2 regions of the Paenibacillus sp. W2I17 genome follow, and region 1 is predicted to be linked to the other one. Evidence: predicted binding sites of a transcription regulator. Region 1 holds the regulator's gene; the other holds the start of a gene.
What was found. Region 1 encodes Rex, which represses fermentation and respiration genes when NADH is low (regulators of the CRP and FNR family bind a similar motif). Its sites were predicted from a motif close to TTGTGAAATATTTCACAA; they were not measured.
Positions count from the first base shown of each region.

Region 2: the regulator Rex is predicted to act here: its motif matches at 1,823-1,840, upstream of QF041_RS02750 (L-lactate dehydrogenase).

Region 1 is NZ_JAUSXM010000001.1:213,181-217,399, forward strand. Features, by position in the region: gene dinG (ATP-dependent DNA helicase DinG) at 1-1,165, shown strand, start outside; gene QF041_RS01090 (redox-sensing transcriptional repressor Rex) at 1,384-2,037, shown strand; gene QF041_RS01095 (amidohydrolase) at 2,024-3,331, shown strand; gene QF041_RS01100 (cell wall elongation regulator TseB-like domain-containing protein) at 3,371-3,901, shown strand; gene QF041_RS01105 (hypothetical protein) at 4,203-4,219, shown strand, end outside.
Region 2 is NZ_JAUSXM010000001.1:594,347-598,565, forward strand. Features, by position in the region: gene QF041_RS02745 (hypothetical protein) at 1-644, shown strand, start outside; gene QF041_RS02750 (L-lactate dehydrogenase) at 819-1,748, opposite strand; gene QF041_RS02755 (WD40/YVTN/BNR-like repeat-containing protein) at 2,086-3,363, shown strand; gene QF041_RS02760 (hypothetical protein) at 3,511-3,720, shown strand; gene QF041_RS02765 (phosphotransferase family protein) at 3,922-4,219, shown strand, end outside.

The DNA.
Region 1 (4,219 bases):
TTCACTGCGTCTGAAAGCATCTCAGAAACCTGCAAAATGGCAGGAGTTGCAGGATCTGGAGAACCAGATCTATGTGACTCTGGGCGATTTGGTTCGAAAAGGGGACAAATTGCTGCTTGAGGTGAAAGAGGATCAGGATGATTATCAATCGGATAGTTTGATCACGGACATTACAGGATTGCTGAAAGATCTGACCACATTGAAGGAGAATCTACGTTTCTTCATGCGTATGGATGATGCTAAAACGGTATACTGGATGGAAGCCAGCGGCCAGTTCCGCAGCAAATCTCTCCAGCTGTATGCCGTACCTGTAGATGTCAGTGCACAACTTAAGGATTTATTTTTTGATAAAAAGAAAAGTGTTGTGCTTACATCAGCTACGCTTTCAGTGGATAAGTCATTCCAGTTCATGATTGAGCAGCTTGGCTTACAGGAAGCCTCTGAGAATAATCGGCTGTTAACGTCGATGTTGCCATCACCTTTCAACTATCGCGATCAGGCACTTCTGGTGATTCCGCGTGATTTCCCAAGTGTGAAGGGAAGTGTGGGTGATGCGCACTTTGTTAATATGCTGGTGCAATCACTCGCAGAGACGGCAATTGCTACGCGTGGACGCATGATGGTTCTGTTTACTTCATACAAGATGCTGCGACAGGTCTATGATCCGCTGAAGGAGGCGCTATCTGGTAACGACATCTCGTTGCTTGGGCAAGGCGTTGACAGTGGAAGTCGTTCCAAATTGACTCGCAGGTTCCAAGATGCCAAAGCAACGGTACTTTTGGGCACAAGCAGCTTCTGGGAGGGTGTAGATATCCCGGGAGAGGCCCTAACCTGTCTCGCTATTGTTCGACTGCCTTTCCAGCCACCGAATCATCCGTTGGTGGAAGCCAAGAGTGAGCTGCTTCAGCAACAGAAGAAAAATCCGTTCATGAAACTGTCCGTGCCGCAAGCGGTCATTCGTTTCAAACAGGGATTTGGCCGGTTGGTGCGTACAGCGAAGGACAGAGGAATTGTCATTGTTTATGATACACGGGTGATTGAAGCGTACTATGGTAAATTCTTTTTATATTCATTACCTGGTCCCAAAATGGAACACATGCTCACGGAGCAGATGGTTCCACGAATTACCGATTGGTTGGAAAAACCTGCTAATGAACAAAAATAATGGTTGTTTTGTTCGTTATATCATTGCATGAAACTATTGTTTGGCGTTAAACTTTATTAGATATTCCCGTATCCGATTAAAGCAGTTGCACGCAAGAACTTATAACCTAAATTACAAGGAGCATTCTGTATAAAATGTCACGTTTATCTTTGAGTTTATACAGAATGCTCATCTTTTCATCTATTATTTTATCGTGGCCTTGGTAAGGGGGAGCAAGAATGAAATCGGATAAAATTTCGGAAGCGGTGGTACGACGTCTGCCTGTATACTTGCGTTATTTGAACGAGTTGCATCAGCGTGAGGTGGCTACTGTTTCTTCTCAAGAGCTTGGACAGAGGCTGGATCTGAATCCGGCCCAAATTCGTAAAGACCTGGCTTACTTCGGTGATTTTGGTCGTAAAGGGATCGGGTATGATGTATCCTATTTGATCGAGAAAATTCGTCACATTCTAAAAATCGATCAGCAAATTAATGTAGCTCTGGTAGGAGCGGGTAATCTCGGTCAAGCCTTGTCCAACTACAACGCATATCTGAAAGACAACATGAAGATTGTTGCTGTATTTGATGCATATGGACCGAAGATTGGTAGTCAAATCAACAGTTTGACGGTAAAACCAATGGATGAATTGACGGAAGCGGTTAAAACGGAAAACATCCGCATCGGTATTATTACGGTTCCGGATACGGAAGCCCAAAATGTAGCGGATCAGCTTATTGAATCCGGAATCGAAGCGATCCTTAATTTTGCACCAACCATTCTAAAAACACCGCCGCATATCCGCATTCACCATGCTGACTTTACAACGGATCTGCTTAGTTTGGCCTATTACTTGGAGACTGGAAAGGACGACGAGGAAGATGACAACAAATAGATGGGTAATTCACAACGGCAAATTTGCCGTTAATGAAGGCGGCACAACATGGAACGTGGTTCAAGGATACATGGTTGTTGAGGATGACAAGATTGTGCATATTGGTGAGACATTGCCGGATGGAGACAAAAATAGTACCAAAGTAGATGGAAAAGGACTGTTCTTCCTGCCGGGTCTGATCAATACGCATGGTCATGCAGCAATGTCGTTGCTCAGAGGGCACGGAGACGATCTTGCGTTGCAAGTATGGTTGCAGGAAAAAATGTGGCCGATGGAAGCGAAAATGACTTCAGAAGATGTATATTGGGGAACCTCGCTATCGGTGCTTGAAATGTTGAAAGGCGGAACTACAGCGTTCTTGGACATGTACGATCACATGGATCAAGTTGCCAAAGTTGTGGAGCAATCCGGCGTTAGAGCAGCACTGGCACGTGGTGTAATCGGACTGTGCTCGGAAGAAGAGCAACTGCGGAAGCTGGAGGAGTCGGCAGCGTTTGCACGTGAGTGGAATGGACAGGCAGATGGTCGCATTACAACCGTAATCTCGCCACATGCACCATATACATGCCCTCCTGACTACATAGAGAAGCTTGTGCAGGTCGCGAACGATCTGAACCTTCCTCTCCATACACATATGTCTGAAACGCTTCGTGAAGTGGAGCAGAACGTGGCTGATTATGGACTGCGTCCTGTGGCACATTTGGAGAAACTGGGCTTTTTCTCCCGTCCATCTCTGGTTGCACATGCGGTGCATCTTAATGACGAAGAAATTGAAATTTTGGCCCGTCATGATGTGGCTGTATCCCATAACCCGGGAAGTAACCTGAAACTCGCTTCCGGTGTTGCGCGGGTACCTGCGTTGCTGAAAGCAGGAGTTACCGTGTCACTCGGAACAGACGGACCGGCAAGCAACAACAACCTGGATATGTTCGAGGAAATGAGACTGGCTGCATTGATCCACAAAGGTGTATCTGGTGACCCGACGGCAGTACCAGCAGGCGAAGCGTTACTACTCGGAACGTCATATGGTGCCAAATCTATCTTCTTGAACAATACCGGAGCGCTTCAGGTCGGCATGAAGGCTGATTTTATCGCCCTTGACATTGAACAGGCACATTTCTATCCACATACAGACCTGATCTCACATACGATCTACTCGGCTTCTGCCAAAGATGTTGAGCACGTATGGGTGGATGGAAAACAAGTGGTGAAACATGGCGAATGTCTGACGCTGGATGAAGAACGCATTTTGCGTGAGTCTCAATTGGCATTTGATGGTCTGCTTGCTCGTTAATTGCAGGACAGAGCATCATAGGGAAAGGAAGTTCGGCTTTTGAAGAAAAAAAAGAAGTGGATATGGATTTCGCTGCTTGCACTAGTTCTGATTCTGTTTGGACTTCAGCGTTATTACGTCTATGTCACACAGGACCAACGTAAGGAAGAAGCGCTCGCCATACAAGCAGCACAGAAGCAACTGGGCATTACATCCTATGATGAATTGCGCAAGTACATCTGGGGAGACAAAGAAGGCTCTGACAACATCTACTGGACCCTGATCGGCAAAAATAAGGATAACCAGGATGTTATGGTCTGGGTTAAATTCGATGCAAACAATCAACCGGCTACGGGGGCAAACGCTGTACACAGTGAGCTGCTGCAGAATGGCATGTCCGAAGCGCAGATCCGCAATCGCTTCAGTTCTGAAGTTCCTGCCGGCGAGATTAAACGAATCATGCCCGGAGTTGTGAATGGAATATATGTGTGGCAAGTGTATTATAAAGACGGTACGCATAACCACTATCGCTTTTATCGTTTTAGCAACGGAGAACAGGTGGACCTGGTCTATACACTCCCGAACAGCTAGAACAAATAGAGCGACATAACTAGAGAATTAAAGAAATGAAAGAACCGGCAGACGGATATCCGACTGAACCGGTTCTTTGTGTTGTCTGTAAACATTCTTGATTTAAATAGTTAAAATTAATAATTTATTCATATTTTCACCTTCGAAAATGTATATACGATGTGATATACTCAGATATGTACTCAAAGTTACATTCAAAAACAAACAAACCTGTCGAAATTCTCGCAGGAGTCAATGTGCACATATTCGTATATACCAATAAGCCAGTAGGTTAGGCCAAAATCTGGGAGGGGTAATTCACTTGAAGCTAAAAGTATT
Region 2 (4,219 bases), 380 kb from region 1:
CGTTAGCCCAAGAGGTAGTTACCGTTCATCGATTCTCCCCAACAGGTCAAACAAGCTTTGTTGATCCAAATCTTCCGTTAAGAGCACAAGTCGCTAATAATGGAACTGGTGCTGCTTATAGTATATTTGTGGGTGGAAGACAATATAGTATTATCGGAAAATATGAACCAACCTATAGAGTCACTTCCGAAAGAAGAAGAATAACAAATGTTACATCAACATTAACACCCGTAATTTCATTTACAAGAAAAGCTGTGTTTCCAGCGGGTTCGGCTAGAACGAATTCGGTTCAGGTGAATTTGGAAGAAATCAATGTTATTTCAACCGTAGATCTAAGTTACCAAGTGCTAGTGGGAGGGACGTTAAATGGAGCTTTTGTTAATTATCCCACAGCTACAACGATCATTCCTGATAGCGAGACCGCACTGCTGGTCAACAATACCTCTACAACAATTACAGGTGGAGAAGTGGTGTTTCAAGGCATTACAGGAGGGGGAGCAGGGAATACTACAATATTGGCCTCTTCAGAACTTTTGGATTTCACTCTTCCGGAAAATCAGGTTGTAACTTTAGCCGTATTGAATATTGGTGGTCCAGGCTCGAACACAGTTGATGTGGTATTTAGAGTAACTGAGAGTTGGTAATTAGTAATACCCTGTAGCGATTGACATCGAATGATTCAAAATGCTGAATTAAAAATGTTCAACGATAATATTGACGGAACAAATATTATGTAAACCAAATGGAATTTGGATAGCAGATAACCACCTGGATACTCCTTATTACAGGAATACAGGTGGTTATTTTTTATACGTGGATTACTCCAATCCAGCGATCTGTTCTTTTAATTTGTTAGCAGATGCCTGGAAAGCCACTTTTTCGGTTTCATTCAGCGGAAGAGGCAGAATTTCGCGCACACCGTTGCGATCGACAACACATGGAACACCCAGATAAACATCCGATACACCATTGTAGTCTTCAAGGTAAGTGGATACGTTCAGAACGGAGCCTTCGTTGCCGAGAATTGCAGCTACAATGCGGTCCAGAGCAAGGGCGATTGCATAGGAAGTCGCTCCTTTGGCATTAATAATCTCATACGCTGCATTTTTGGTACGGTCAAAGATATCCTGTTGTGTTTCTTCATCCAATTCCAGATCTGTTCCTGCAACGTTAGCCAGGCTCCATACCGGTACTTCGGAATCTCCATGCTCACCAATAATGTGTGCGTGAATACTACGCGGGTCGATCCCTTTATTCTTACCAATCAGGTAACGGAAACGTGCGCTATCGAGCAATGTACCTGAACCGATGACACGGGAAGCAGGCCATCCACTTTGTTTCCATGAAGTATAGGACAAAATATCTACAGGATTGGTTGCAATCAGTAAAATACCATGAGAATTCACTTCAGTAATGCGCTCGATAATATCTTTGAAAATGCTTGCATTTTTCTTCAGCAGATCAATCCGGGTCTCGCCTGGTTTCTGGGAAGCGCCGGCTGTAATAATAATGATATCTGCATCTTTGCAGTCGGAATAATCGCCAGCCCATACTTTCACGCCTCCCGTAAATGGAAGACCGTGGTTCATATCCAGCATTTCGCCGGTTGCTTTATCATGATTCACATCCACAAATACCAACTCGGACGAACGCTGTCTCAACATTAGCGTGTATCCCGTTGTTGTTCCCACCGCACCCATGCCTACAATCACGACACGACTTGGTTTCAGAGCTGCACTATTTGTCATGTTCAATATCCTCTCCTTTTTGGGTTATACTCCCATCCATATTAAGGGATTAGAGAATATAAAGCGAGTGTTGTCTATAAAATAGTTCACATTTAATGTCTTTTTACCAATTATTCCGTCGAAAAACAGTTTAGGATAAAATTAATGGTAATAAGTGTGCGACCTATAGCCCAGAGTATGAGCTGGAAAAAGGGAGCGGGCCGACCATGAGTGGGCAATGAGCCTTTTACATAAGGTTTGTGGTAGAATAGGAGCAGTGGATTCTGATGAATCGTAAATAAAACGCCATAGGACAGGCATGCGCGCCTGTATATTGGATGAGAGAGGTGGAACCCACTTGCGTTCGCAATGGATTAAAATCGCGCAGACAGCATTGCTGTCTATAGGTATAGCAGTTGTATTGGCTGCATGCACCGACTCAGATCAACCTCCGGTAGCAGAACCTCCGCAGCAGCAGGAGGACGCCGGGAATACAGGGCAGACATTAACTGTCGTTCCCCCTGTGAACAGTACAGAATCTGCAGATATGGCCAAGTACCAAATACAGACCCGTTTGACCGATTTTCAGTTGCTCAATGACAACGGAGGATTGGCGTGGGGTGTGACGCGGAATGCGCTGCGCCTGTACTACACTCAGGATCAGGGAAAGACCTGGACCAATATTTCACCTTCGGAAAATGTACAGTTTCCGGCTAACCCTAAATATGGACAAAGCATTTATTTTGTAGATCGTGCGCATGGTTGGATTGTTCGTGAAGGCATGGGTGGAACAGATACCATGGTGCTTCGCACCAACAATGGGGGCGTAACTTGGAGCCTGTCTTCTCTGTCCAAGACGGATAAAGTGACTGCGATCTCATTTGTATCTCCTGAGAAAGGCTGGATTCTCACTACGGTCGATACCGCTATTGGTAAACAGGACAAGAAACTTTACTTCACCGAGGACGGTGGAATCACCTGGAATCGGATGTCTTCCAGTGATGAAGATGGCAAACAGGAAGCAGAAGAGATTTCCAAACGTGGATACACCACGGGGATGGCTTTCTCGGATCCAAAACATGGTTTCTTAACAGCGCTGGAGTTCGGCACACCGAAGTTATATGTAACATCAGACGGCGGAGAAAACTGGAATACTGGACCATCCTTCTTTGATCGAAACAAATTCAACGGGTGTGGTAATTTCAGTGTTAGTTCACCACAATTTTTTGGACGTGAAGCGCAATCAGCCTGGATATCAATGTCCTGTTCTCAAGGGGAGAGCACGACATTTAATGGATTCTTTACCACCGATGGCGGTAAGAGCTGGAAGCTGTCCAATTTCACTTTAAACAAACAAACGGGTCCGAATCGTAACCTTTCACCGGTATTTCTGAACGCATCGGAAGGTTGGGCGATGCAAAAGGGCATAACCTACCACACCAAGGATGCGGGCAAAACGTGGAGCGCTCTTCCCGCAAGCAGTGTACTGGAGAAAATTCTCGAAGACTATCCGGAGATTGTGAAGATTCAGATGGTTACCCCCAAGCTTGGCTGGATATTGGTTGAAAATACAGATGCCAAAAGATCGTTGTTATTGCAAACGGTAGATGGCGGTGTACATTGGAAAGTACTATAAACATAGAGTGTTATCGATGTGAATAGATAGGAGAAAGGAGAGGAGCCTAAGGGTTCCTTTTCTTTTTTACTTAGTTTGTGAAATAAATCACAAATAAATCCATTAGAAGGTGATATATTTAACTCAACAAGAGAAGGAGTGATGAAGATGAGAACCAACGGTCAAACTCAATTCACGCAGGCGGATGAATTAACCAGATATATGCTTCAATTATGCTACACATGTGACGATGCGAATCGTTGTACGACAGAGGAAGCAGTGAAGGCTTGCATGGCAGAACACGCACAGGCAGACCAACCCGAACCAGCTGAAGGTGGAGATGTAACTCGCGGATTTATGGATCTGATGTACGCCTAGGCTAATCATTCACGGAGAACGTTCCTGCAGGAGCGTTCTTTTTGATTTAGAGAGAAATGTATGCGCTTTTAAATTCACTTCGCAAATACTGCAGCATGGGTTATTATAGAAATAATTAAGGTAATTCACTCAAAATGTGGAATTGTTTTATTGACTTTATCTGAAAGAGAAAGGGCATGAAATTGTAGAAAGGATAAAACTATGAAAATTCAAGATCTCCCAATTGAAATAAAAGAACATATAGGGAAAGTCCAGAAAATCACTTTTCCTAAGCAAGGTCATACTTCTACTGTGGCTATTCTGGATACGTTCGACCAAAAGTACATCATCAAGAAGACAGAAAACGATCTTTATAATGAATGGTTATCAGATGAATATAAGGTGCTTCAATACCTTTACCATACGGGACTCCCTGTTCCGAAGACATATTCATTTCATATTGAGGATAGATCGAGATGGCTTTTGATGGATTACATTGATGGAATAAGTTTAAGAGATT